Regions from separate parts of the Cryptosporangium sp. NPDC048952 genome, predicted to be linked through region 2. Evidence: riboswitches for the same ligand, from Rfam matches in the RefSeq annotation. Region 2 holds a riboswitch; the other holds the start of a gene.

Region 1 (14,285 bases), on a different contig from region 2:
AGTTCATTGCCTCCCCCTTCCTGGTGGCCCTCAGAGCCGTCAAGATTCGGTCAGCGGCGGCCTGCCCCGAGCGGATGCAGGCCGGGATGCCGACGCCGTCGTAGGCGGCCCCGGCCAGTGCCAGCGTGGGCTCGTCGGCCAGCGCGGCGCGCACGGAGGCCACCCGGTCGAGGTGGCCCGGCGCGTACTGCGGCAGCGCGCCGCCCCAGCGGTTGACTTTGACGCCGAGCGGCGCCGGCCAGCCGCTCGCGACCGGCACCAGTGAACCCAGTTCGCCGAGCACGGCCGCGACGAGCGAGTCGTCGTCCAGCTGGAGCGCGGCCTCCTCGCCGTAGCGGCCGACCGAGGCGCGGACCACGGTGACCGGTTCGTCGTCGAGGATGTGGCCCCACTTCTGGTTCACGTACGTGACGGCCTTGACCAGCCGTCCGGAGCTGGCGGGCACCAGTGCACCGGTGCCCGGCGGCAGCGCCACCCGGCCCGGAAGGACCAGCGACACGAGCGCCACGCTCGCGTACTCCAGTACGCCGACAGTTCCCGCCGCGGTCGGGTTCACGTCGTTCAACAGTCGCGACGCCGGGGAGGCGGGCACCGCGAGCACGACGGCGTCGGCATGGATCGCGGAGCTGCCGCCCAAGCCGGCGGAGCCGACAGTCAGTTGCCAGCCGTCGGTCGTGCGGCGCAGCGACCGGACCGGCATGCCGGTGCGGATCGCCGCCTTCGACTCGTGCGCGACGGTCGTGACCAGACGGGACAGCCCACCGCGGATCGTTCCGAAGACCGGGGTGCCGGGAGCGGCCTTGCCACGGTTGGCCCGCGCGGCCTTGAGCAGCGACGGCTGATCGGCGAGCCCCGCGGCCAGGGCCGGCATCGTCGCGCGCAGCGACAGCCGGTCGGCCTGCCCGGCGTAGACGCCGCCGAGCAGCGGCTCGACCAGCCGGTCGACGACCTCGGACCCGAGCCTCTCGGAGATCAGCGCGCCGACCGCGACGTCACCGTCGCCGAGCGGCGTTCCCGGCAGGCCGCACTCGGCACGGACGCGCGCCAGTCCCGCGTCGCTCAAGACACCGGATGCCGCGACGGCCTCGAGGTCGACCGGGATGCCCAGCATCGTGCCGGCCGGCAGCGGGCGCAGCGCCCCGTCGACCCAGACCGTGGCGCCCGCCGCGGTGGGGCTGACCAGCTCGTCGGCGAGGCCCACCCGCTCGGCCAGCGCACGGGCCTCGGGCACTCGCAGCAGGAACGACTCGGCGCCGTCCTCGATCTGGACGCCGGCCACCCGACCGGTGCGGAGCTTCCCTCCGACGCTGCCCGTCTGCTCGACGACGGTGACCGTCACGCCGTCCGGCGCGGCGTCACGCAGCCGGAGCGCGGCGGAGAGACCGGCGATGCCACCGCCGATCACGACGACGTGCGGGGGTCGGGTGAATCGGTCCTCGAACAGCACGAAACCCATCGTGCCGCACCCCGCGGGCGGGACGCCCGCGCCGACCCCTGCGAACTCACCGAAGGTGGGCAGCGTCACGCTCGCCTTGCTACCCGGTCACGAGGCGGCAACGAACCACGCGGGCGTGCAACCGCACAGGTAACTCTCACGTCGAACTCGCGCAGGTCGGAAATCCACGAGCCCGACGAGAGGGACCACCATGGACGTTCCACGGCGCCTCCTGGCGTTCATCGCGGTACTGCTGGCCGGGCTGCTGCTCGCCGGATGCAGCGGCGACAACAGCGGCGAGGATTCCAGCAGCGGCGCGATGCCCGCAGCTGCGCCGGCCGACCGGCAGGGCGCGACCGAGCAGCAGCAGCCCGGCGGGACCGGTACCGGGCCGACGCAGCTCGGCACGCGCAGTCGCCCGCTGATCTACACCGGTTCGCTGGCGGTGACCGCGGGCAACGTCCCGGACGCGGCCGCGAAGGCGATCTCGGCGACGGTGGCCGCCGGTGGGTACGTCGCCGCCGACCAGCGCGAGGTCACCGGCCCGGACGACGACATCTCCGCCACGCTCACGCTGAAGGTGCCGTCGACGAGGTTCACCGGGACCGTCGACGCGCTGGCCAAACTCGGCACCGAAACCTCGCGCAAGCTGGGCACCGAGGACCTGCAGACCTCGACGATCGACATCGACGCGCGGATCGCCGCGCAGCGCGCCAGCGTCAACCGGGTCCGCGCGCTGCTCTCCCGGGCGACGTCGATCACCGAGCTGACGACGATCGAGCGTGAGCTGACCACGCGGGAAAGCGAGCTGGCGACGTCCGAGGCGACCAAGCGAACGCTGTCCGACCAGGTGTCGTACTCGACGCTGACGCTGTCGCTCACCGAGCCGTCCGCGCCGCCGAAGCCCGAGCCGAAGAAGGAGCGCGGGCTGTTCGTCGGGCTGCAGAACGGCTGGAGCGCGTTCGTCACGACCGTCGTCGTGCTGCTGACGATCCTCGGGTGGCTCGCGCCGTTCCTGCTGGGTCTCGCGATCGTCGGCGTGCCGATCTGGTGGGCGCTGCGCCGGTACGGTCCCCGCCGCCCGGAGCCGGTCTCCCCGGCCCCGTCGGCGCTCTACACCGCCATTGACGAGCCCACTCCGGAGGAACCTGCGAAGGAGAAGGCGGACTCCTAACCTTCGCGGCGGGAGTGTTCGTGGACGAGTTCGACGACCCGGGTGAGGACGCCCGGGTCGGTCTCCGGCAGGACACCGTGCCCGAGGTTGAAAATGTGCCCTGGCGCGGCGGCCCCGTCGGCGAGCACCCGCTCGACGTGCTCGGCCACGACCCGCTGGTCCGCCAGCAGCACCGCGGGGTCGAGGTTGCCCTGCACCGCGTGATCGGGACCGATCCGGGCGGACGCGGTGGCCAGCGGCGTCCGCCAGTCCACGCCGACCACGTCGGCACCGGCCTCGCCCATCGCGGGAAGCAGCTCGGCGGTTCCGACGCCGAAGTGGATCCGCGGTACGCCGGTGACACCGACCTCGGCCAGCACCCGCGCCGAGTGCGGTTGGACGTACCTGCGGTAGTCGGCCTCCGACAGCGCACCGGCCCACGAGTCGAACAGCTGCACGGCGGACGCGCCGGCCGCGATCTGCACCCGCAGGAACGCCGACGAGATCGTCGCGAGCCGGTCGCAGAGCGCGTGCCACAGCTCGGGCTCGCCGTACATCAGCGCCTTGGTGCGGGCGTGCGTGCGTGACGGGCCGCCCTCCACCAGGTAGCTGGCCAGCGTGAACGGAGCACCGGCGAACCCGATCAGCGGGATCTCGCCCAGCTCGCCGACGAGGGCGCCCACCGCCTCGGTGACGTACGGGACGTCGTCGGGCTCGAGCGGACGCAACCGCTCGAGGTCGGCGGCCGAGCCGAACGGCTCGTCGACGACCGGCCCTACGCCGGCGACGATGTCGAGGCCGACGCCGACAGCGATCAGCGGCACGACGATGTCGGAGTAGAAGATCGCGGCGTCGACCTGGTGGCGACGGACCGGCTGCAGCGTGATCTCAGTCACAAGATCGGCACGTCGGCAGGAGTCGAGCATGCCGATGCCCTCGCGCAGCTTGCGGTACTCGGGCAGCGAACGGCCCGCCTGACGCATGAACCACACCGGCGTGTGCGGCACCGACTCGCGTCGGCACGCCCGCAGGAACGGCCCGTCGGCCAGCTCGGCCGGGACCGGCGCACGCTCGGTGACCTGCCGCGCACCGGAGTCCGAGCCGATGTCGGCCGCGGAGCGCGGCGAGCCGCCGAGGGGCGTTGCGGTGTCAGTCATGTCGGCCATGGTTTCACGGCGCCGCCCGCGGTTGCCCAGCGCCGCCGGGCGCGCGGTCCTGCCGCCGGCAACGTCGCTGCGGGCCCGGTGGCGCGGCCGCGGGACCGACGGCTCGTGCGGGTGGCCGCCGAACGGCGCGCCGCGCTGCGCGGGCTCCGCCGCTCCCCCTACCCTCTGGAGCATGGCCCCCACCGGCGCCGAGCCAGACCCCTTCGCAAGCGCCGTGGCGACGCTGCGCGCGGTTCGGACCCGGCCGGAGATCCTCCTGGAGGAAGTTCCGGCACCGCAGCGGCTCGCCCCGCGCAGCTTCGCCCTATCCGGAACCGTGGTGCGCGGCGACGAGGAGGTCGCCACCGGCCGGCTGATCGTCCTGCACGACCCGTCCGGCCAGGAGGCCTGGGACGGGCACTGGCGCGTGGTCTCCTACGTCACCGCGGAGCTGGAGTCCGAGATGGGCACCGACCCGATGCTCGCCGCGGTCGGCTGGAGTTGGCTCCTGGACGCCCTGGACCTCGCCGGCGCGCGGTACGCGGCGATCGGCGGCACCGTGACGCAGGTGAGCTCCACCCGCTTCGGTGACCTGGCTGGGCCGCCGACCAGCTCGGACGTCGAGGTACGGGCGTCCTGGACGCCGATGCTCGACACGTCGCCGGACCTCGCGCCACACCTCGACGCGTGGTGCGTCCTCTTGGCCTCCACCGCCGGGCTGCCGCCCCCCGGCGTCACGGTGCTGGCCGCCCACCACTCGGCCTGACTACTCCGCGGGCAGGAGCTTCTCCGCCTTCGTGCAGGGAGCGTCGAGTTGGGCGATGAGCGAGTCGGTCTTCGCCTTGTCCTTCTTGCCGATCGCGTCCAGCGCCTGGATGACGAGCTTCAGGCACTGAGCGATGGTCTGCTTGTCGGCGTTCGCCGTGCCCAGCGAGTCCTTCGTGCCGCTCAGCTGCTGCTCGGTGTTCGTCAGCTTGGTCTTGGTGTCGGTGAGGTCCTTCTCGAGCGTCGCGACCTTGGCGTCCCGCTCCTTGAGCGTGCCCTCGGCCGCGGTGAGCTTCGCCTGGGTGTCGTTCTGCTCGCCGTTCTTGGCGATGAACAGCCCGGTCATCGTCAGCCCGACGACGAGCAGCACCGCGGTGGCCGCCGCGAGGATCACCACCCAGCGGTTCCGGCCACCTGGCGGACGGCCGTACGCGGACGGCCCCACCTCGGTCGAACCGGGTAACGGCGCCGTGGGGTACCCGCCGACCGCCGGAATCGGCCCGGTGGCGTAACCGCCCGGAGGCGCGGGCGCGTAACCGGGCGGCGGAGGCGACGACGGGGGCACCGACGTCGGCGGCACCGACACGGGCGGAGGGGCGTACCCCGGCGTCCCGTACCCCGGAGGTGCGGACGTGGGCGGAGGTGCCTGCTGGGCCGGGTACGTGGGCACCGAGTACTCGGCACCGGACACCGGCGCGGCGTACTCGTTGCCGGGCGCGGGATTGACCGGGAACGGACTGGCGGCCGGTTGCGCCCAGGGGTCGGATGGCTGCTGTGGCGTGGACACGGGTGCCTCCTGGTCGTTCACGTGGCGGTCAGCAGGAGATTCAGCAGGTGATCAAGCCCTTGCAGGCTTCGCCGATGGGGATGGCGAGGCCGAGTCCGTCGGCTCCCTCGGCGATGATCTTGGCTTGCGCGATGCCGACGACCTCGCCCTCGGCGTTGATCACCGGTCCCCCGGAGTTACCGGGGTTGATCGCGGCGTCGAACTGGATGACCCGGGTCGCGAGGCCCTCGACGTCGTTGCGGATCGCGCTGACCACGCCGGTGGTGACGGTGTCGGTGAGGCCGAGCGGCGCACCGACGACGATCACCGGGTCGCCGGGCTCGACCTCGTCCTCGGAGGGCTTGAGCGGGGTGAACTTCGCCTTCGTGCGGAGGACCGCCAGGTCGCGGTTCTTGTCCGTGCGGTCGATCGTGACCGGGTAGCTCTCGGAGTTGCGCGTGATCGTCGCGTTCTTCCCGCCGGAGGAGACCAGGGAGTCCACGACGTGGTAGTTCGTGATCAGGAGCGTGCCGCCGTCGGGATCGGTGCCGAACGCGAACGCCGTGCCGGTGGCCTGGCCGGCGCGCACGCTGAACACCGACGGGAGGACCTTCTTCGCGACCGCGGTGGAGTTGAGCGTGCCCTCGGTGCGTTCCTCGAGGGCCTGGATGCGTTTGGTGAGGTTCGAGACGTCCTCACGGTCCTTGGCGGACGCGGTCTCCGCCTTGTTCTGCGCCGCCTGGGCGTCGTCGAGGTCGCCGGAGGTCTTCACCAGGAAGACGCCCTGCACAATGACGACGAGCAGCAGGATGATCGCGAGTACGAGGCCGATCAGGCCGAACGGCCGCGGGCGGCGGTCGCCGGCGCCCGGCGGTAACCCGCCCCCCGGCGGCCCGGCCCCGAACGGCCCAGCCCCGAACGGTCCCGACGGAATGGCACTGGTCGGCCCACCGGACCCGGGAAACCCGGACCCCGGGTAGGCAGGGCCCTGGATGCCCGGGTTCTGCGTGCCGGGACCCGCCGAGCCGGGGGGCTGAGTACCGGGGAGGGCGTAGCCGCTGCCGTACGGGGGTGCGGAGGCGGGTGGCGCGGAGGCCGGGGCGCCGGCGGGGAACGCGTTGGCGGCCGGGGTGTAGCCGTTCGTCGGCGGGGCGAACGCTCTGGTCTGGTGGGCGAACGCCTCGGTCGGCCGGCTCGTGCCCTGGCCGGGCGCCTGGCCGGGCGCGGCCGGGCCACCGTACTGGGGCGACTGCGACTGCTGTGGTTGCGGCCAGCCGCTCACCGGTGGGCGCGGACCCGGTAACGGACCGGTCGGCGCACCCTGTGGGGCGGGCGTGGCGGAGGAGTCGTCCCCGCGGTCTGACATCGTGAGCTGCCCTTCTCCACCGGCTAACCGGAACTCACCGTAGCGAGCGGCGTCGACCAGGTCGACACGTCGAAGGGGTTCTGACGCCCATCCGACGCCTCTCGGACGCCTCGTCGACCCCCACACGGGGGTCGACAGAGCGTGCCGACACCCACCGCGACCGACCGTCTCGCTACGGTGAAGGCGTGAACGACGCGGCGAACATGGGTGCAGACCACACGGAGCAGCCGACGTTGCGCGAGGATCAGGGACCGCCGTCCGACGCTCCCGCTCCTGTTCCCCTGCTGGTTCCACGCGACGGCACGCCCGATCCGGTGGACACCGCCGAGGCACTCGCCGAGGCGGCAGCGCGCCTGGCCGCCGCAAGTGGCCCGGTCGCGGTGGACGCCGAGCGCGCGTCCGGCTACCGCTACGGCCAGCGCGCCTACCTGGTGCAACTGCGGCGCGGCGGAGAGGCGGCCGGCCGCACCGTGCTGATCGATCCACTGCCGTTCGACGACCTGGCGGTGGTCGACGCCGCGATCGTCGACACCGAGTGGGTGCTGCACGCGGCGTCGCAGGACCTTCCGTGCCTCGCGGAGCTGGGCCTGCGTCCGCGCAAGCTGTTCGACACCGAGCTCGCGGGTCGGCTGGCGGGATTCGAGCGGGTCGGCCTCGGCGCGATGACCGAACGGGTGCTGGGCCGGACGCTGGAGAAGGGCCACTCCGCGGCCGACTGGAGCACGCGGCCGCTGCCGGTCGAGTGGCTGACGTACGCGGCGCTCGACGTCGAACTGCTGGTAGAGCTGCGCGACGCGCTGGCCGAGGAGCTGGAGCGGCAGGGCAAGCAGGCGTGGGCCGACGAGGAGTTCGCCGCTTTGGTGGCGAGCAAACCGCCGGCTCCGCGGGCCGAGCCGTGGCGTCGGACCTCCGGGATCCACCGGGTGCGTACCGCGCGTGGCCTGGCGCGCGTCCGGGCGCTGTGGGAGGCGCGGGACGAGATCGCGCGTCGCCGTGACCTCGCGCCGGGGCGGGTGCTGCCGGATTCGGCGATCGTGGCCGCGGCGCAGGCCGACCCGGCCGACGAGCGGGCGCTGCTCACGCTGCCGGTCTACTCCGGGCGGGCGACGCGGCGGCTGGCCGGTACGTGGTTGGGCGCGTTGAACTCCGCGCGGGAACTCGCGCAGGACGAACTGCCGACGACGGCCACGGGCGGGGACGGGCCACCGCCCGCCCATCGCTGGGCCGACCGCGACCCGGCGGCGGCAACCCGCCTGACGCGGGCGAAAGCCGTCGTCGGCGGGCTCTCGACGGAACACAACGTCCCGGCCGAGAATCTGATCTCGCCCGACACGGTCCGCCGCGTCTGCTGGAGCCCACCCGACCCCCTGGACCTCCCCGGCGTGGAGCAGGCCCTGCGCACCCTGGGCGCCCGCGAATGGCAAATAGCCCTCATCGGACCCGGCCTCCTAGAAGCCCTAGCCGACTAGGTGCACGGCCCGTCGAGGGTGGCGCTGCCGAGCGGGCGCGACCGCTTGAGTATCACCACATACGCGGCGCGGTCGCGCCCGACCCTCGACGGGCTCCGGGTTCAAGCAATACGAGCGCTGACGGCGCTCGGCGTCAGGCCGGGACGGGGAACGAGCCCAGGAGGGTGCGGACCTCGGACGCGATGGCGTCGAGGGCGGGCTCGTCGCCCTCGGCAGCCACGGCGCGGTCGATGAAGTCGGCGATCAGCGGCATCTCGGCCGTGCCGAGCCCGCGCGTGGTGACCGCCGCGGTACCGATCCGGATCCCGGACGGGTCGAACGGCTTCCGCGGGTCGAACGGCACAGTGTTGTAGTTGAGCTCGATCCCGGCCCGGTCCAGCGCCTTGGCGGCCGGCTTCCCACCGATCCCCTTCGGCGACAGGTCGGCCAGGATCAGGTGGTTGTCGGTACCGCCCGACACCAGGTCGAAGCCACGCTCGAGCAGAGCGTCGGCCAACGCGGCAGCGTTCGCCACCACCTGGTGCGCATAGGCGGCGAACGACGGCGTCGCCGCTTCCTTCAGCGCAACCGCGATCGCCGCCGTCGTGTGGTTGTGCGGCCCACCTTGCAGCCCCGGGAACACCGCCTTGTCCAGCGGCTTCGCCCATTCCTCCGTCGACATGAGCATCGCACCGCGCGGCCCACGCAGCGTCTTGTGCGTCGTCGTCGAAATGATGTCGGCGGAGCCGACCGGCGACGGGTGCGCACCACCGGCGATCAGCCCGGCGATGTGCGCGACGTCGGCAGCGAGCACAGCCCCGACCTCACGCGCGATCGAAGCGAACCCCGCGAAGTCGATGGTGCGCGGCACCGCGGTACCACCGCAGAAGATCAACTTCGGACGCTCACGAAGCGCGAGGTCGCGCACCTCGTCCAGGTCGACCCGACCGGTCTCCTTGCGCACGCCGTAGTGCACGGCGTTGAACCACTTACCGGTCGCCGACACGTTCCAGCCGTGGGTGAGGTGCCCACCGCTCGGCAGCCCCATGCCCATCACGGTCTCGCCGGGCTTGAGCACCGCCAGGTAGATCGCGAGGTTCGCCGGCGAGCCCGAGTACGGCTGCACGTTCGCGTGCTCCACGCCGAAGAGCGACTTCGCGCGGGTGATCGCGAGCTCCTCGAGCGGGTCGACGTGCTGTTGGCCCTCGTAGTAGCGCTTGCCCGCGTATCCCTCGGAGTACTTGTTCGTGAACACCGAACCGGTGGCCTCGAGCACGGCCGCCGACACGTAGTTCTCGGACGCGATCAGCCGGATCGTGTCCTGCTGGCGCTGGGCCTCGGCCTCGACGAGCCGCGCCACGTCGGGGTCCTCGGCGGCGAGATGGGGCGTGGGCGGTTGGTTGAGCGTCATCGAAACTCCCTGATGTCGTCAGCCCCGCCACCCAGGCGCACGGTGTTTCGTACGGGTTCGTTGTCGCTCCCCGGTGGTCGGTTCCACCTTCAACAAACGCCAGTCGCGACAACCCAACCCTATCGGGTGCACCCTGCACGGGTTCGTTGTCGGCTGCGCGCACCCGGGCGAGCGGTCGGTTCCACCCTCAACAAACGCCAGTCGCGACGCGTCCACCCTCGCGGCGAGGGGAGCAGCACCCGACGCCGTGTTACATGGGCGGTGTGCCGCGTCACACGTTTTGAGTGTGTTACCGGCCGGTGTTACCGGCGAGTAGCATTCGCACCAGTTACTTCCCAACCGTGGAGGACCTGTGTCCCGTCTGAGCCGTGACGTGGTCTTCGTCGACGGCGTCCGCACCCCGTTCGGCAAAGCCGGGCCGAAGGGGATCTACGCCGAGACGCGCGCCGACGACCTCGTGATCCGCACCATCCGCGAGTTGCTCCGCCGTAACCCGTCGCTGCCGCCCGAGCGCATCGACGAGGTCGCCATTGCCGCGACCACCCAGACCGGTGACCAGGGCCTCACGATCGGCCGCACCGCCGCGCTGCTGGCCGGCCTCCCGAAGTCGGTACCCGGCTTCGCGGTCGACCGCATGTGCGCCGGCGCGATGACCGCCGCCACCAGCGTCGCCGGCGGTATCGCCTTCGGCGCGTACGACGTCGCGATCGCCGGCGGTGTCGAACATATGGGACGCCACCCGATGGGCGAGGGCGTCGACCCGAACCCCCGATTCCTGTCCGAGCGCATCGTGGACCCGTCCGCGCTGGTCATGGGCCAGACCGCGGAGAACCTGCACGACCGCTTCCCGCACTTGACCCGCGAACGCGCTGACGCTTTCGCGCTCGCGAGCCAGCACAAGTACGCCAAAGCTCTGGCGGACGGCAAGATCCAGCAGGATCTCGTGACCGTCGCGACCCGCAGCGCCGAGAAGGGTTGGGGCCTGGCCACCGCCGACGAGCCGCCGCGTCCCGAGACGACGCTCGAGGGTCTGGCCGGCCTCAAGACCCCGTTCCGCCCGCACGGCCGGGTCACCGCCGGTAACGCGGCCGGCCTCAACGACGGCGCGACCGCGAGCATCCTGGCCGCCGAGGACGTCGCCCGCGAGCTGGGCCTCCCGATCGGTGCCCGGCTGGTCAGCTTCGCGTTCGTGGGCGTGGAGCCCGAGGTGATGGGCGTCGGTCCGGTGCCCGCCACCGAGAAGGCCCTGGCCAAGGCCGGTCTGAGCATCGACGACATCGGCCTGTTCGAGCTCAACGAGGCGTTCGCGGTGCAGGTCCTCGCGCTGCTCGACCACTTCGGCATCGCCGACGACGACGAGCGCGTGAACCCCTGGGGTGGCGCGATCGCGGTCGGTCACCCGCTGGCGTCCTCCGGCGTCCGACTCTTCACCCAGCTGTCGCGGCATTTCGCGGAGCGTCCGGACGTGCGGTACGGCCTCACCGCGATGTGCATCGGCATCGGCATGGGCGGGGCGGTCATCTGGGAGAACCCGAACTGGGAGGGCAAATGAGTCTGGAATTCCCGGACGAGATCGTGACGCAGGCGTTCGTCCGCTACGTCACCCTGCCCGACCTGGACGGCGAGATCGCGCTGATCACGCTGGACAACGGCAAGGACCACACCCGGCCCTCGACGTTCGGCCCGGGCGGTCTGGCGTCGTTGACCACGGCGCTCGACGAGATCGAGGCCCACTCCCCCGCGGTCCGGGCCATCGCCGTCACCGGAAAGCCGTTCGTCTTCGCGGTCGGCGCCGATCTGGACGGCGTCCCCCGGATCACTGACCGTGCGCAGGCGCTGGAGATCGGGCGTCTCGGCCACGCGGCGTTCGCGCGGCTCCGCAACGCCACCGTGCCGACGTTCGCGTTCGTCAACGGCGCCGCGATGGGCGGCGGCATCGAGATCGGCCTGCACTGCGACTACCGGACGATCTCGTCCGGCGCCGCCGCGCTCGCACTGCCCGAGGTGTTCCTCGGTCTGGTACCGGGCTGGGGTGGCACCTGGCTGCTGCCGAACCTCGTCGGCGCCGGGAACGCGGTGACGGTGATCGTCGAGAACGCGCTCAACCAGAACAAGATGCTCAAGCCCAAGCAGTACCTGGAGCTGGGCATCGGTGACGTTCTGTTCGAGCCGGCCGACTTCCTGGAGCGGTCGCTCGAGTGGGCGGCCGGGGTCCTCCGCGGCGACGTCGTCGTGCCGCGCGCCGAAATCGACCGCGGCCGGGCCTGGGACGACGCCGTCGCCTGGGGCCGCGCGGTCGCGGACGGCAAGGTGCACGGCGCTTCCCCGTCGCCGTACCGGGCCCTCGACCTGATCGCGGGCGCCAAGACGTCGACATTCGAAGACGGCACCGCCGCCGAGGACGAGGCGCTCGCGGACCTGATCATGGGCGACGAGCTGCGCGCGGGCCTGTACTCGTTCGACCTGGTGCAGAAGCGCGCGAAACGGCCGGTCGGAGTGCCGGACCGGAAGCTGGCCCGGCCGGTGACCAAGGTCGGCGTCGTCGGCGCCGGACTCATGGCCGGTCAGCTCGCGCTGCTGTTCGCCCGCAAGCTCGAGGTGCCGGTCGTGCTGACCGATCTCGACCAGGCGCGGCTGGACAAAGGCGTCGGCTACGTGCACGGCGAGATCGACAAGCTGCTCTCGCGCAAGCGGGTGTCACCGGACCAGGCGAACCGGTTGAAGGCGCTGGTCACCGGCTCGCTGACAAAGGACGCGTTCGCCGACGCGGACTTCGTCATCGAGGCGGTGTTCGAGGAGATCGGCGTCAAGCAGCAGGTGTTCGCCGACGTCGAGGCCGTCGTCTCGCCGGAGTGCGTGCTCGCGACGAACACGTCGTCGCTGTCGGTGACGGAGATGGCGTCGAAGCTGCAGCACCCGGAGCGGGTCGTCGGGTTCCACTTCTTCAACCCGGTCGCGGTGCTGCCGCTGCTGGAGATCGTCCGCGCCGAGCAGACCGACGACGCCTCGCTGGCCACCGCGTTCGCGGTCGGCAGGTCGCTGGGCAAGTCGTGCGTGCTGGTCAAGGACGCCCCGGCGTTCGTGGTCAACCGGTTGCTGACCCGATTCCTCGGGGAGGTGACGCGCTCGATCGACGAGGGCACGGACTTCCTGGAGGCCGACCGGGCGCTGGAGCCGCTGGGGCTGCCGATGAGCCCGCTGCTGCTGTTGCAGCTGGTCGGGCCCGCGATCGCGCTGCACGTGTCGGAGACGCTGCACTCGGCGTACCCGTCGCGGTTCTACGTGTCGGAGAACATGCGGAAGGTCGTGGAGGCGGGGAAGACCGCGTTCCTCGACTGGTCGTCGGGTGCGCCGGTGGTGGATCCGTCGGTTGCCGAGCTCTACGGACCGCGGAACGGCGGCCCGACCGCGGACGAGATCCGTGAGCGGGCGCTGGCGGCGCTCGCCGAGGAGATCCGGCTGATGCTCGACGAGGGGGTCGTCGCGGCCGCGCAGGACATCGACCTGTGCATGATTCTCGGCGCCGGGTGGCCGTTCCATCTCGGTGGCATCACCCCGTACCTGGACCGCGTGGGTGTCTCCGAAAAGGTGACCGGCCAGCGCTTCCTGGCCCCGGGAGTAGCCAGCCTCCCGGCCTGATACCCGCTCGAATCGGCCCGGCACCCCGCAACGGGTGCCGGGCCGCGCTCATCTAGTTCCCGACGAAGACTTTCGCGATTTGATGCATGTGAGACGTGCGCCCATACGCGGAGGGATCGCCGACGCACACACCGGTCTCTACGGTGACCGGCATGACAGCCGCGGTAGGACTCTACGAACCCCCGGACGGATGGTCCGACGACGAGCTGGTGCAGGTCCCCGAGGGCGTGCACTACGAAATCGAGGACGGCCGGCTGGTCGTCTCGCCCCGGCCCACGTTCTGGCACCAGGAAGCGTGCCGCCGGTTGGCGAACGTCCTCGAGGAGCAGTGCCCGAGCCAGTACTGGCCGGTCCAGGAAGGCGAAGTCCGCATCTACGACGGACGGGTCGTGGCCGAACTCCGCGCCCCCGACATTCTCGTCGTCCCGCGTGAACTGACCCGGCGAGGTGCGCACCGCGGCTGGGCACATCCGCACGAGGTCTCGCTCGCGGCCGAGGTCGTCTCGCGCCATTCCTACACGCCCGACCGCACCACGAAGGTGGCCGTGTACGCCGCGTGGGGCATTCCGCTGTATCTGCGGCTGGAGACCGAGCCCGAGGTCATCTGCTACGCCTACCGCCTCGGCGGCAACAAGACGTACGGGAAGCCCACCGAGCACCGCGATCTGTTCACGCTCGAAGAGCCGTTCCAGATCCAGATCGACCCCGCTCTCTGGCGCTGAAATCCTCCGAGCGGTAGGACCCACCGGACCGGTGAACCGGCGGGGTCGGTCCGGGATCCATCGCTCGGTTGCCGCCCGTTGCCCGCGCGACACCCCCGCGGGCAACGGGCTCAGGCCCGTGCTGCGCAGCTGGCCCGTTGTCGTTGCCCACCTGTAAAGCACGGGCTCAGGCCCGTGCTGCGCAGCTGGCCCGTTGTCGTTGCCCACCTGTAAAGCACGGGCTCAGGCCCGTGCTGCGCAGCTGGCCCGTTGTGGTTGCCCACCTGTAAAGCACGGGCTCAGGCCCGTGCTTACCGGTGGGCGGCTTACTTTCGTAAGGGCCCCGCTCAGGGACATTCCCGATGTGCTGGCGAGCTATGGGTCCCTACAGTTCCCGCCGTGACCGTCATAACGACTCGATCCCTGGCGAAACAGTACGACGGTGGCGTGCGGGCG
Region 2 (14,285 bases):
CTGGAGCAGCCCCGCCGGCCACACCTACACCGTCACCCCACCCGACCAGAGCGACGACACCGAACCACTCACCGTCCCCGCGGACTGGACCGCACCCTTGGTCCCCACACCGACCCCCACCGGCGCGACGCCTCCGACCGACGCCGACGACCCGCCGCCCTTCTGAGCGGCCCCGCCCCGCCACCGGACCCACCCGCAGGTGGGCCCGGCACCGGCGCGTGCCCACCCAACACCCCACCCCCGCGCGGCACCGCCGTCGGCGTCTCCCCACGGCGCGGTGGTCCGAGGCGCGGTGGTCCGAGGCGCGGTGGTCCGAGGCGCGGTGGTCCGAGGCGCGGTGGTCCGAGGCGCGGTGGTAGCGCCATCGCGCGATCGTCCCGTGGCGGGGGCCGAATGCGGCTAGTCGGTGGCCAGGCTTACCTCGGTGGATTTGATCAGGGCGGTCACGGTCTGGCCGGGCGCCAGCGACAGGTCCTCGGCGCCGTCCTTCGTGATCGCGGCCGTGAGCACGTTCCCCTCGTCCAGCGCGATCTTCACGGTCGTCATCACGACCCCGTGATCCACCCCGGTCACCGTCCCCGGCAACTGGTTGCGGATGCTGATCCCGTCGACCGCGCCGGTCGCGACCGCCACCTCCGTCGACTTGACGAGGACGTGCACCGAGCTCCCTGCGCTCAGCCCGAGGTCCTTCACGGCCTCCACCGTGACGGCCGCGGTCACCTCGCGGTCACCGGCGACGCGGACCTTCACCGTGCTCATGACCTCGCCGAACGTCACGGCGGTCACCGTCCCGGCGAACCGGTTGCGGATACTGAGCCGCACCGGCGCCACCTCCTCGTGTCGCAGATTGATACTTCCGCCATTAAACACCGCATATCGGTCAGGTGGCTTCGGTCGCCTTGCGGACGGCTCCCTGGTGCCGCGCGATCCAGTGTGGATAGTGCATGGATCATGACGACGAATTCGTACCTCTTCCGTTCGCAATGGGACCAGGAATACGCCCGACTCACCGGCTTGGCGGCCACGTTCGACGCGACGACGACCCGTCACCTCACGCTCGCCGGCGTGTCGGCCGGCTGGCACTGTTTGGAGGTCGGCGCCGGCACCGGGACGATCGCGCGCTGGCTGGCGACGGCCGTCGGCCCGGACGGTCGGGTCGTCGCGACTGATCGTGACGTGACGTTCCTGGACGACCTCCGGTCCTCCGTCGAGGTCCGCGAGCACGACGTGACGACCGATCCGCTCGAGGAGGACGCGTTCGACCTGGTGCACTGCCGCGCACTCGTGCAGCATCTGCCCGACCGGGACGCGGTGATCGCCCGGCTGGTGCGCGCGCTCCGGCCCGGGGGAGTGCTGGTCCTGGAGGAAGGCGTGTGCGGCGGCCCCAGCGCGCGGATGCAACAGCGGTCCACGCTGCCGGCCGCGAGCGCCGAGGCACTGAACCGGGTGTTCGACGCGACGGCGGGCGGATTCCGGAGCATCGGCGCCGAGCCCGAATACGGACTCGACGTCCCGGCGGTGCTCCGGCGGGCCGGTCTCGTCGACGTCGACGGAGAACTGACGTACCGCCTCGTCCACGGGGGCAGTCCGGAAGCCGCGTTCTTCGAGCTGACGATCCGGCAGATCGGCGCCCGCCTGATCGGTGCGGGCCTGCTCACCGCCGAGGACGAAGAGACCGTCCTCTCGATGACCGCCGACCCCACCGCCTGCTGGCTCTCGATCGGCCTCTTCAGCGCAACCGGCCGTCGCCCCTAGCGCGCGGCGGGATTCAGCTCGCCTCTGACGGGCGCTGCGACGCGGACAGGTGCTCGCGGAGGGCGGCGGCGATGTCGGCGGCCGCGATCAGCTGGTCGGGGGTCAGCGCGTCGACGAACAACTCGCGGACGGCGGTGAGGTGCGGAACGGTCGCCGCTCGGAAGGCGGTCAGACCGTTCGGCGACAGTACGGCCTCCTGCCCCCGGTTGTCGCCGGTGCAGTTCTCGCGCCGGATCAACCCGCGCCGCTCCATCCTCCCGAGGTGGTGCGACAACCGACTCCGCTCCCACCCCACCGCTTCGGCCAACGCCGACGAGCGGAGCCGGTGCCCTCCGGCCTCACTCAACGCCAGCAGCACGGTGTAGTCACCGGTGGACAACCCCGTATCGCTCTGCAACCGGGCGGCGAGCGTCGCGCGGAGCGTCTCGGTGGTTTCGAAGAAGTCCCGCCAGACGGTGAGTTCGTCGCGCGTCGGCAGTCTTCGGGCTCTGGGAATAACGGCCACCCCCTTGTGATTGACGTGTCAACAATAGCGCCGGAAGGAACCGTCATGACAGACCTGGAAATCGGCCTCGACACGTTCGGCGACGTCCCGGCGGACGACACCGGCGCGACGATCTCCCACGCCGCGGCGATCCGTCAGGTGATCGACGAGGCCGTGCTCGCCGACGAGCTCGGCGTCGACGTGATCGCGCTCGGCGAGCACCACCGCCCGGAGTACTCGATCTCCACGCCCGAGACCGTGCTCGCCGCGATCGCCGCGCGTACCCAGCGCATCAAGCTCGCCTCCGGCGTCACGGTACTGAGCTCGGACGACCCGGTGCGGGTCTTCCAGCGCTTCGCGACCGTCGACGCGATCTCGAACGGTCGTGCGCAGGTGATCCTGGGGCGTGGTTCGTTCACCGAGTCGTTCCCGCTGTTCGGCTACGACCTGAGCGACTACGACGTGCTGTTCGAGGAGAAGATCGACCTGTTCGCCGAGCTGCTGAAGGAGCAGCCGGTGACGTGGGAAGGCACGACCCGCGCCTCGCTGGTCGACGCGGACGTGTTCCCGAAGACGGAGTCAGGGCACCTGGACACCTGGGTGGGTGTCGGGGGGTCGCCGCAGTCGGTGGTGCGCACCGCGCGGTACGGGCTGCCGTTGATGCTCGCGATCATCGGGGGCCAGGCGGGACGGTTCGCGCCGTACGTCGACCTGTACCGGCGCGCTGCCGAGCAGCTCGGCACGGTGGCTCACCCGGTGGGGATGCACTCGCCGGGGTTCGTCGCCGACACCGACGAGCAGGCGAAGGAGCTGTTCTACCCGGCGTACAAGGAGCAGCGTGACCGCATCGGTGCGCTGCGTGGGTGGCCCCCGCTGCGTCGTGCGGAGTTCGACGCGGAGGTGGAGGGTGGCTCGCTGTACATCGGCGCGCCCGAGACCGTTGCGCGGCGGATCGCGGCTGCGGTGAAGACGCTGGGCGTGGGGCGCTTCGACCTGATCTACACGGTCGGGCCGCAGTCGGTGAGCGCCCGTACGCGTGCGGTGGAGCTGTTCGGCTCGAAGGTCGCTCCGATGGTTCGTGACATGGTTGCCGAATGACGACGCTCGGGATTCTCGGGGCCGGCAAGGTCGGCACGGTGTTGGCCCGTCTCGCGGTGGCGGCCGGGTACGACGTGCTGATCGCCGGCTCCGGGGATCCGGCGAAGATCGCGTTGATCGTGGACGTGCTCGTGCCGGGGGCCACTGCGGTGTCGGCTGCGAACGCCGCGAAAGACGCCGACATCGTGATCCTTGCGCTGCCGCTCGGCAAGTACGAGAAGGTGCCGGAGGATGCGCTGCGCGGCAAGGTCGTCATCGACGCGATGAACTACTGGTGGGAGATCGACGGTGTCCGCGACGATCTGACCGACCCGCGGACGTCGTCGAGCGAGATCGTGCAGGCGTATCTGCCGGAGTCGCGGGTGGTGAAGGCGTTCAACCACATGGGGTACCACGACCTGGAGGGGGAGGCCGGGGCCGCTGATCGCAAGGCGATTGCGATCGCCGGTGACGACGACGCGGCCGTGGCCACGGTTGCCGGGCTGGTCGACGCGCTGGGCTTCGACCCCGTGATCGCCGGGCCCCTCGCCGAGGGCGTCCGGCTGCAGCCCGGCACCGAACTGTTCGGCGCGAACGAGAACGCCGACGAGGTCCGCGCGATGCTCGCCCGCTACCTCACCTCCGAAGCAGGCCGCACCACCACCGCCGCCCGCGCGGCCGGCTCGGTTCCCGCCGCTGATGCGGCCGGCTCGGTGGCCGCCGCCCGAGGCGCCGACGAGTGAGCGCCCCGAGCGGAGAGTCAGGCGTCCCAGTCGCCCAGGGCTCCCTCCAAGGCGCCCAGGGCGGCGTCGATCAGGGACCAGCGGGCGTCCTCGGGGCAGCCCTCGTCGACCCAGTGCAGGCACGCGGCGTCGAGAAAGCCGAAATAGCCCCACAGCGCGAACTCGTGGCGGAAACCACCGCGCGATGAGAGCAGCCCGCGCAGGCGCTCCACGTACTCGCGCCGGGCCTCGGCGCGCACCGCGGCCGCGGCGGGCGGTTCGCCGCCGGGCCGGCGGAACGGGATCGCCCACGCCGCCGGCCGCCCGGCGATGTGGTCCAGGTAGACCAGCGTGGTGGCGCGTAGGCGGTCACGCACCGGCACCCCGTCCGGCAGTGCCCGCACGGCGTCGGCCTGCCGGGCGAGCAGTTCGTCGATCGCCCGCCGGACGAGCTCGGCGTACAGCTGATCCTTGCTGGTGAAATACCGGTAGAGCAGCGCCTCGGAAGCGTCGGCGCGCGCGGCGATCGCGCTCACCGCCGTGTCGGCGTACCCGTGTTCCCGGAATTCCGACGCGGCCGCCGACAACAGAGACTCCCGACGCTCCGACGGATCGAGTCGTTGCCGGGGCTTGCGGTCCTGTCGCGTCACACCGCTAGGCTATCCTTAGTGAGTCGGACTCAGTAAGGAGCGACATGGGCTGGACCGAGCACGCGATCTGGTGGCACGTCTACCCGTTGGGTTTCACCGGCGCCCCGATACGCGGTACGGATCCGCAACCGGCACCACGCCTCCGCCGCCTGCTCCACTGGCTCGACTACGCGATCGGGCTCGGCACCTCGGGCCTGCTGCTAGGCCCGATCTTCACCTCCGAGACCCACGGCTACGACACGCTCGACCACTTCGCGATCGACCCCCGCCTCGGCACCCTCGACGACTTCGACGAGCTCATCGCCGCCTGCCGCGCCCGGGGCCTGCGTGTCGTCCTCGACGGCGTGTTCAGCCACGTCGGACGGTCCCATCCGGACTTGACCCGGGCACTCCGCGACGGCCACCCCGGCATCTTCGACATCGAAAACGGCGAACCCCGCGTCTTCGAAGGCCACGACTCCCTCGCCCGCCTGAACCACAGAAACCCCGAAACCATCGACTACACCACCCGCGTGATGACGCACTGGCTCGACCGCGGCATCGACGGCTGGCGCCTCGACGCGGCCTACTCCGTCGACACGGCCTTCTGGCGCGAAACGCTGGCCCGGGTCCGCGCGGAGCATCCCGACGCCTGGTTCCTCGCCGAGGTCATCCACGGCGACTACGGCGCGTTTGCGGCCGCGTCGACGGTCGACTCGGTGACCCAGTACGAGCTCTGGAAAGCCATCTGGTCCAGCCTCGCCGACCGGAACTTCTTCGAGCTCGACTGGTCCCTCCAGCGCCACAACGGGCACCTGACCAACGTCGATCTGAATACGTTCGTGGGGAACCACGACGTGACGCGCATCGCGACCACCGTCGGTCCGGAAGGCGCCCTCGTCGCGCTCGCGATTTTGCTGACGGTCGGCGGCACGCCGTCGATCTACTACGGCGACGAACAGGGCTTCACCGGCGTCAAGGAGGAGCGGGTCGGCGGCGACGACGCGATCCGACCGGCGTACCCCGACGAGCCGGGGCAGCTCGCGCCGTGGGGTAAGACCCTGCACCGCGCGCACCAGGACCTGATCGGGTTGCGGCGCCGCCACCCGTGGCTGCGCACTGCGACCACGAAGTCGCTGGCCCTGTCGAACACCGAGTACACCTACCGCGTCAGCGGCGGCACGGACCATCTCGACGTCTCGCTCACCCCCAGCACCGTCCGAATCGTCGACGCCGCAGGCCAGACCCTCTGGAAGAGCTGAGCGATACTCGAACCATGACGTGCACGGGGTGTGGTGCGCAGGATTTCGACGAGGGCTTCCTCGAGGACGGGGGCGAGTCCTCGCGGGGCTACTCGCGCTGGATCGAGGGGCCGCTGCAACGCGGCATCTTCGGCGGCGCGAGAACGATGGGCAAGCCGCGGCGCGAAGTCCGTGCGTTCCGCTGCCGGAGCTGCGGCCACCTTGAGCTCTACGCCGGCGACTACGTCTGAGACGAGTCGCCGGCCCGCTGCCCCGAGGGTCAGGACACGTTGACGACGACTCCCGAGCTGCCGAACGAGCCGAAGAGCCGGATCTTCGTGATCTTCTGACCCTTGGAGATGTCCCAGGCGACGATCATGTCCTCGCTGGCGCCGGGGGAGACGTCACCGAGGAACTTGCCGGTGTCGTCGGGGTTCGAGGCGACCGTCGCGGTGATGTCGGCGTCGACGGTGTCCCCGCCGTCGGTGGTGGCCTGGTACTTCGACGCCGCGACCAGCGATACCTCACCGTTGCCGACGTTCTTCACGGTGGCCTTCATCTGGCAGTACTGACCCTTGGGGTTGTACTTGGCGTACTGCCCGATCTCGGTGATGCCGCACTCCACCGACGTGACGGTGAACTCCGCGTCGCCGTCGCGGGCGGGCTTGTTCAGCGCGCCCTCGGGGCCGGTGGCCGGTGCGTCGGTGCCGCCGGTGTCGGGCGCGGTGGTGACGCCGGGAGGGGAGAAGCTGTAGCGGTCGGCGGCGTCGTTCACTTCGTCCTTGGCGCTGTTGTAGACGAAGAAGCCAATGACGCCACAAACAAGGCATAAAGCGACGAAGACGCCACCGATGATCGCGGCGATCTTGCCGCCGTTCGACTTCTTCGGCGGGGGAACCTGGCCGTACGGCGGCTGCCCGTAAGCCGGTTGCTGCCCGTACGCCGGCTGGCCGTAGGGCTGCTGCCCGTACGGTTGCTGCCCGTAGGGCGGCTGACCTGCGGCGGGGTCACCGTACGACGGTGGCTGCGGAAGCGACGACGGATCACTCCACGGCTGCTGCGGGCCGGAGTTGTACGGCGGCCCCGAGCCCTGCGGCGGCTGCGGGCCGCTTCCGTACGGCTGCTGCGGGTCAGGAGGGTACGTCATGAGTACGGAAGGTACCTGCAGCCGCCAGCGATCAGCTGATCGGCTGGTGGGACGGGGCGGTGAGGGCGCGGTTCGCGGCCAGTGCGGCCTCGGCGCGGGCGATGCGGCGGCGATTGATGACCGGGTTGACGAACGGCAGCACGCACACGAGCACGCCCACGACCGGCGTCAGCGCGTGGCGCAGCGTCGGCTCGTCGAGGAGCGTCATCGCGCCCCCGACGATCAGACCCGTCCCGAGCAGGCAGAACACCCACCGCATCGAGCGCATCTGCCGGATCCCGGTCTCGTTGAGCGCCAACACGTACAGCGCGTGCGCCGCCGCCGCGTCGGCGAACTCGGGGCGCCCGACCGCGGAACCGCTCCGCACGGCCCGGCGCACCTCCGAGCTCGCCCCCCCGTCGAGGCGGTCGGTGCCTTCCGGCACGCCCGGGCTACGCCCGCGCAGGGACACGAACAGCACAACGGCGCCGACGGCCGGCAGCAGCAGGAACCCGAGGTCTGTCATGCGAACCCGTTACCCACTGGAGCGAAGAATTACAACTGCACCTTTTCGTTCTCTCCGCCCTCGTACGGTTTGCCCGTCGCCTTGGCCTTCGCGAAGCTGAGCAGGCTCGCGACCCGGCCGCCCGGGGTGTCCCAGTACTCGGCCGATTCGCCGTTGACCTTGATCAGCGTCACACCCGGGTCGTCGGGGCCGTTCGGGAACCAGGCCTCGACCGCCGCGTTCCACAGTTCCTTCTTCTTCGTCGTGTCGTCGTCGAGCGTCGCGGTGCCGGTCAGCGAAACCCACGTCGAGCCCGACCCGACCGTCACGTTCACCTGCGGGTGCGCGGCCAGGTGGGCCACCTTCCGGGACACGCGCTCGGCGAAGAACCACAGGTCGCCGTCGAACTCGACCTCCTGCAGCGCCATCGGCCGGCTCGTCAGCGTGCCGTCGGGTGCGGTCGTCGTCAGCATGCCGATGCGGCCGCTGCTCTTGATCAGTGCTGAGACCTTGCGGGCGTCGTCGTCGGCCATGGAGCTCCTTCGTTGGTGGTGCCTCCGATTACCCGATTCGCCGCCGTCAACCCACCGGAGACCAGGTCCGCCCACCGGAATACACCTCGATCTTGGACCGGATCTGCCCGAGGTGCTCGTGCAACCGGTCGATCCGCTCCAAGACCCGCTGCTCGTGGGCGCGAAGCAGCGCCAGCCGCTCGTCGACGGTCGTGTCCCCGTCGCGCAGCAGCTGGGTGAAGTGCGCGATCTCCGTGATCGGCATCCCCGCCTCACGCAGGCAGTGCACCAGACCCAACCACTTCAGATCGACGTCGGTGTAGCGCCGCCGCCCCGCTGCCGACCGCCCGACCGGCGGAACGAGCCCGGCCCGCTCGTAGTAGCGCACGGTGTCCGCGCTCAGACCGGTCCGCCGCACGGCCTCGGCCCTGCTGTAGGTGCCCATCGGTCCAGCGTTCCACCGGGAGTGCGCTCCGCGTCAAGGACTTGACGGGGAGCGCACTCCGACTCCGACCGTGTGTTCATGCCTCTCGACACGTACTACCTGCTCGGCCGCACGGGTCTGCGGGTCTCGCCGCTCGGACTCGGCACGATGACGTTCGGCGACGCGGACTGGCACGCCGCTGGATCCGAGAAGACCCGAATCTTCCACCGCTACCTCGAACGCGGCGGGAACTTCGTCGACACCGCGGACATCTACGCCGGGGGAGCGAGCGAGGAGATCCTCGGCGAGCTCATCGAGAAAGCGCGCTGCCGCGACCGGATCGTCCTGGCCACGAAGTTCGGCGGCCCGGTCGACCCCACCGACCCCAACGCGCGCGGCAACGGCCGCAAGCACGTGCTGAACGCGCTCGACGCCTCGCTGCGCCGCCTGCGCACCGACCACATCGACCTGTACTGGCTCCACCTCTGGGACCAGCTCACCCCACCCGAGGAGGTCATGGCGACCTTCGACGCGCTCGTCCGCAGCGGCAAGGTACGCGCGGTCGGACTCAGCGACGTCCCCGCCTGGTGGGCCACCAAAGCCCAGCTCGTCGCCGATCGCCACGGCTGGGAACCGATCGCCGCCCTACAGCTGGAGTATTCGCTGGTCCAGCGATCGATCGAGTGGGAGCACGTCCCGGCCGCGCTCGACCTGGGGATGGACGTCGTCGCGTGGTCACCCCTCGCGAACGGTTACCTCACCGGGAAGTATGCGCAGAACCGCGAGGGTCGGCTCACGCCCGGCCGGAGCTGGCCGATGGCGGCGGCCCAGCACGACCCTGCGATCCTCGACGCCGTCGTCATCGCCGCGGACCGCGCCGGCTGCGACCCCGCGCAGGTCGCGCTCAACTGGGTCGCCGGACGGCCCGGCGTCGTCAGCACGCTGGTCGGCGCCACGAGCGTCGAGCAGCTCGACACCAACCTCGACGCGCTCGACGTCGCCCTGCCCGACGACACCGTCGCCGCCCTGGACCGCGCCAGCTACCGGACTCCGCAGCTGTTCCCGCACAACCTGTTCGCCGGCTTCGCCGCGAACAACACCCGCCGTCGGCCGCCGTGGCGTCCGGCGTCCTACGTCTGAGCAGCTCGCTGCGCTCAGGCCCGGAGGAACGTGAGCACCGCGCGTACCCGCCGGTGCTCACGGTCGTCCGGCGCGAGGCCGAGCTTCGCGAAGATCGCACCGATGTGCGCCTCGACGGTCTTCACCGACACATGCAACTCCGCCGCGACCGCCGCGTTCGACAACCCCTGCGCCATCAACCCGAGCACCGCCCGTTCCCGGGCGGTGAGTTCCTCGAGCGGATCCTGCTCGCGCCGCCGCCGCACCAGCCGCGTGACGAGCTCCGGATCCATCACGGTCTCGCCACCCGCGATCCGCCGCACGTCACCGGCGAACGTGGTCAGATCGGACACGCGGTCCTTGAGCAGATACCCCACGCCCCCATCGAACTGGGTGATCAACCGCAGCGCATGGTGCACCTCGACGTACTGCGACAGGATCAACAGCCCGACGGCCGGTGTCGTCTCCCGGATCGCGGCCGCCGCGTCGATCCCCTCGGCGGAGAAACCGGGCGGCATCCGCAGATCGATCACCGCGACGTCGGGCGGATCCCGGCGCACCATCGCCAGGAGTCCCGCGCCGTCGGAGGCTTGACCGGTCACCACGAAACCGGTCTCGGCGAGAATCCGGGCGACCCCCTCGCGCAACAGCAGCGAGTCGTCGGCGAGCATCACGCGCACGGGATCACCGTCGCGAGCCGCGTACCCGAGGGCCCGCTGTCGATCCGTAACCGCGCCCCGAGCGTGGCGAGCCGATCGGTGAGCCCTTCGAGCCCGCTCCCGGGCTGGACGGTGGCACCGCCGCCCCCGTCGTCGGTGACGTCGACCGCCAGGCCCTCGGCCGCCAACGACATCTCCACCCGCACCACCGACGCTCCCGCGTGTTTCGCCGCGTTCGTCAGCCCCTCGCTGACGACGAAGTACGCGGTGGCCTCGACCTCCGCCGGCAGCCGACGCCCCACGTCGATGTGGACCCGCACCGGAACGGCCGACCGGTCGGCGAGGTGGTCCACGGCGGCCTCCAGGCCGTCCTCGGTCAGCACCGCCGGGTGCAGCCCCCGCGCCATCTCGCGCAGTTCCGCGGTCGCGGCGAGCAGTTGCGTCCGCGCGGCTGCGGCGCGCCCGGCCAGCTTCACGTCCCCGGACGCCTCGGCCAGCCGCACCAGGCTCCCCAACTCGAACGACGCGGTCACCAGGTGCTGCTGCGCACCGTCGTGCAGGTCGCGTTCCAACCGGCGACGGGCGGCGTCACCGGCGGCCACCAGGCGCGCTGCGGTGCCCTGCAGTTCGAGGATCAGCCCGGCCTGTGCGGCCACCTCACCGACGAGCCGGCGCTCAGCGGCGGACAGGGGGTCACCGGGCGCTTTCGTGACGGCGAGAGCGCCCCGGAACCGCCCGTCGTGGACGATCGGGACGGCGGACAGATCGTCGAGTGCACACACCCCGGCCGGCAGAGAAGCCTCCGGCCACGCCGACACCGCACGCAACTCGTCGGGCGTCCCGGCCCACAACACCACCTCCCGCGCCCCCACCCCGTCCGACACCGTCTGACAAATGCTGTCCAACGGCCGCCCGGCGGGCGCCGCCAGATGCGAGGACAGCCGCGCCAGCGCCTCGTACGCCGTCGCGCGGTGCCCGTACACGAGCCGGTCGACGAGCCGCTGCACCCGTCGCCGCAGCGGCTCGAACGCCACCGCGACCAGCGCGGTCGCGACCAGCGACCCGTATCCGTGCACCAGCCGGCCGATGCTGGTCACCACCGCGGCGTAGCCCAGCGTCACCAGGCCGGCCATCACCGCGAACACCAGTGCCTTGTTGATCACCGGGTCGATGTCGTAAAGCCGGTACTTCAAAATCGCGCCACCGGCGGCCACTGCGACCAGCGGAACCGACAGCACCCCTGCCAGCGGGCTGCCCCAGAACGCCAGCCCGGCCACCATGACCAGCCCCGACACCACCGCGGCGAACACGAACACCCGCAGCTGACGCGCCTCGTCACCGCGGGCGCGGCGCAGCCGCACGACCACGCACACGACCCACGTCACCTGGAACAGCAGATAGCCGACGCCACGCGCGACCTCGTAGAACGCGTCCGCGTTCCCCGGCAGACGCAACGGATGCGGGGCCACCAGCCCGGTGCGCGCGTACTCCACCGGCCACAGCGCCGACACGGTCGAGAGCACCAGACCGATCACGGCCAGCGCACCGACCACGGGACGCCATCCCGGCGACGGCAACCGACCGTCCGGGAAACACATCACGGTGACGCCGACCAGGACGAGCACCAGCGGCAGCGGCCACACCCCGAGCCACCCGACCCAGGACGCTCCCGGGAGCGGACCGGCGTGCAGGCCGTACTCGCGCGCCGCGAACATCCACGCGTGCGCGGCCCCGGTCGCGACGAACAGCCACCCCTCGCGCACGGCCGGCTTGCGCTTGACGACGTAGAGACCCACCGCGCCGAACGACGCCGCGATCAACCCGTTGTGCAGGTTGCCCAGATGCGGGCCCAGCACGAAGCCCGCAACGACGAGCACGGTGATTCCCGCGCCCAGCGCCACCGGGCGAACCGTGCTGGTCATGAGCGCATCGTGACAGAGCCCGGACCGGCGCGGATCAGGGTTGGCCCTAGGTCACCCGAGGGGCGGCCCCGATGGCCCGGGGTCGCTGCGCCCCGATCGTGGAAGGCAGTCCGCCTATCCGAGGAGCGCCCGTGCATCCCACCGATCGGCTGCTGGCCGGTTCGCTGATCGCCGCACCGTTGACCTACCTCGCCGCCGACCTGCTCTACGCCCTGCGCGGCTGGGACGACCCGGCCGCCGGTGTGCTGCACGTCCTGGGCGCCACCGGATACATCCTGGTCGTCCTCTTCGCCGTCGAGCGCGAACGGGGCCGGTTCGCCGTCGCGCTGCTCGTCGTCGGTGTGCTCGGCGCCGCGGGCAACATCGGCTACGGATTCAACACGCTGCACGTCGCCCTCGGCGACACCGACCTCAACGACGCGAGCGGCGCCGCGACGCTGATCAAAGTGCTCGGCTTCTGCTTCCCGCTGACGCTGCTGTTGATCGCCGTGTCGCTGCGCCGGGAGCGGACCGGCCCGCCATGGGTGGCCGCCACGCTGGCGGTCGCCGCGATCGGGTGGCCGGTCGCGCACATCGCGAACATCGGGTGGCTCGCCGTGGTCGTGAACCTGCTGCTCGTCGCGTCGTTCGCCACGGTGCGCCCGGTGCGCACCCCGGCGCCGGTATCCTGATCCGCAGACGCGACTGGCGGCACGAGGATGGTTCGAACCATCGGGGAGCCTTTCCGCGGGAGTCGACCGCCTGGGCTCCCGTCGAACGGGAGCGTCGATGACTGCCCGAAATCTGCCCGGAGCACCGGTCGCCGAGTCCGTCCTCGCCGACGTCGCCCAGCGCGCCGACGCGCTCCGCGCGAGGGGTGTCGTGCCTGGCCTGGCGACCGTGCTGGTCGGTGACGACGAGTCCAGCGCCGGCTACATCCGCATCAAGCAGAAGCAGGCCGCCGAGCTGGGCTTCGACTCACCGCACCGGCACCTGCCCGCCGACGCCACGCAGGCCGACCTGCTCGACGTCATCACCGGGTTCAACGACGACAAGAACGTCCACGGCGTGCTCGTGCAGTACCCCATTCCCGGACATCTCGATTACGACGCCGCGCTGGCCGCCCTCGATCCCGACAAGGACGTCGACGGCATGCATCCGACGAACATGGGGCGCCTGGCGGTGGGCCTGCCGGGGCCGCTGCCGTGCACCCCGGCCGGCATCGAGGCGCTGCTCGCGCACTACGAGATCTCGGTCTCCGGCCGGGAGGTCGTGATCCTGGGACGCGGTGCGACGCTCGGGCGTCCGCTGGCGATGCTGCTGTCGCAGAAGCGCCCGACGGCCAACGCCGCGGTCACCGTCGTGCACACCGGTGTCCCGGACTGGGAGCGGTACACGCGCCGCGCGGAGATCCTCGTCGCCGCGGCGGGCGTGCCCGGCATCATTCAGCCGGAGCACGTCCGTCCCGGTGCTGTCGTCATCGGTGCGGGGGTGCGGTACGAGGGGCGTCGGCTGCTGCCCGACGTCGACGAGTCGTGTGCCGAGGTGGCGTCGGCGATCACCCCCCGCGTGGGTGGCGTCGGCCCGACGACGGTCGCGATGCTGTTCCGCAACGCGGTCGCCGCCGCCGAGAGCGCCAACCCTTAACCGACCGGCGGGCGCCGCATTTCGGGCAGGGTGTCGTTCAGACCCGTCGCGGTCAGGATGCGGCGCAGGGCGTCGGAGGGGTTCATCAGGCCGAGGTCCCGGCCGGACGCGGCGAGCGCCGCGTGCGCGCGGAGCAGCGCGCTCAGCCCTCGGGCGTCGATGAAGCGCAGGGTGGAGCAGTCGAGCACGACCGGGCCGTCGGCCGGTGGCAGCAGCGAGTCGATCGCGCTGAGCAGCAGCGGCCCGGTCTGCATGTCCAGGTCGCCGTTCAGTTCCAGGCGGACGGCGAACTCGTCGTGGTGCACGGCGACGGAGAGGGGGCAGACGTCAGGCATCGAGAGACCTCCGGTCAGGTCTGCCGTGGGGCAGATGTGCGTGACCGGGCTCTCGGCCGAACCCGCTGTGCAGTGTAATCCGTCCTCCGGCGTACTGCAGCTGTCTCCACCTCCCGCGGTAGTCAGCTCCGCTGTGCGAGGTGGCGCCA

Evidence for each region. Region 2 has a riboswitch for ZMP and ZTP ahead of ACGFY5_RS11885 (bifunctional 5,10-methylenetetrahydrofolate dehydrogenase/5,10-methenyltetrahydrofolate cyclohydrolase). Riboswitches for the same ligand answer to the same signal wherever they lie in the genome.
Region 1: linked by a shared signal. The riboswitch ahead of glyA (serine hydroxymethyltransferase) and the one ahead of ACGFY5_RS11885 (bifunctional 5,10-methylenetetrahydrofolate dehydrogenase/5,10-methenyltetrahydrofolate cyclohydrolase) in region 2 are both predicted to bind ZMP and ZTP.

The regions. Positions count from the first base shown of each region.
Region 1 covers NZ_JBICTY010000005.1:267,584-281,868, reverse strand. Annotated here, with positions in the region: gene hemG (protoporphyrinogen oxidase) at 1-1,456, opposite strand, end outside; gene ACGFY5_RS27990 (DUF4349 domain-containing protein) at 1,647-2,609, shown strand; gene hemE (uroporphyrinogen decarboxylase) at 2,606-3,745, opposite strand; gene ACGFY5_RS27980 (DUF3000 domain-containing protein) at 3,927-4,499, shown strand; gene ACGFY5_RS27975 (hypothetical protein) at 4,500-5,285, opposite strand; gene ACGFY5_RS27970 (S1C family serine protease) at 5,326-6,630, opposite strand; gene ACGFY5_RS27965 (HRDC domain-containing protein) at 6,834-8,099, shown strand; gene glyA (serine hydroxymethyltransferase) at 8,233-9,489, opposite strand; ZMP/ZTP riboswitch at 9,512-9,606, opposite strand; gene ACGFY5_RS27955 (thiolase family protein) at 9,842-11,041, shown strand; gene ACGFY5_RS27950 (3-hydroxyacyl-CoA dehydrogenase NAD-binding domain-containing protein) at 11,038-13,128, shown strand; gene ACGFY5_RS27945 (Uma2 family endonuclease) at 13,281-13,850, shown strand; gene ACGFY5_RS27940 (ABC transporter ATP-binding protein) at 14,229-14,285, shown strand, end outside.
Region 2 covers NZ_JBICTY010000002.1:789,830-804,114, reverse strand. Annotated here, with positions in the region: gene ACGFY5_RS11970 (DUF222 domain-containing protein) at 1-166, shown strand, start outside; gene ACGFY5_RS11965 (molybdopterin-binding protein) at 400-822, opposite strand; gene ACGFY5_RS11960 (class I SAM-dependent methyltransferase) at 952-1,755, shown strand; gene ACGFY5_RS11955 (MarR family winged helix-turn-helix transcriptional regulator) at 1,769-2,260, opposite strand; gene ACGFY5_RS11950 (LLM class flavin-dependent oxidoreductase) at 2,306-3,337, shown strand; gene ACGFY5_RS11945 (NADPH-dependent F420 reductase) at 3,334-4,059, shown strand; gene ACGFY5_RS11940 (TetR/AcrR family transcriptional regulator) at 4,077-4,688, opposite strand; gene ACGFY5_RS11935 (alpha-amylase family protein) at 4,733-5,929, shown strand; gene ACGFY5_RS11930 (hypothetical protein) at 5,944-6,159, shown strand; gene ACGFY5_RS11925 (DUF4352 domain-containing protein) at 6,189-7,055, opposite strand; gene ACGFY5_RS11920 (hypothetical protein) at 7,087-7,560, opposite strand; gene ACGFY5_RS11915 (pyridoxamine 5'-phosphate oxidase family protein) at 7,590-8,072, opposite strand; gene ACGFY5_RS11910 (MerR family transcriptional regulator) at 8,119-8,496, opposite strand; gene ACGFY5_RS11905 (aldo/keto reductase) at 8,575-9,615, shown strand; gene ACGFY5_RS11900 (response regulator transcription factor) at 9,630-10,265, opposite strand; gene ACGFY5_RS11895 (sensor histidine kinase) at 10,265-12,175, opposite strand; gene ACGFY5_RS11890 (hypothetical protein) at 12,307-12,846, shown strand; ZMP/ZTP riboswitch at 12,846-12,929, shown strand; gene ACGFY5_RS11885 (bifunctional 5,10-methylenetetrahydrofolate dehydrogenase/5,10-methenyltetrahydrofolate cyclohydrolase) at 12,944-13,801, shown strand; gene ACGFY5_RS11880 (STAS domain-containing protein) at 13,798-14,136, opposite strand.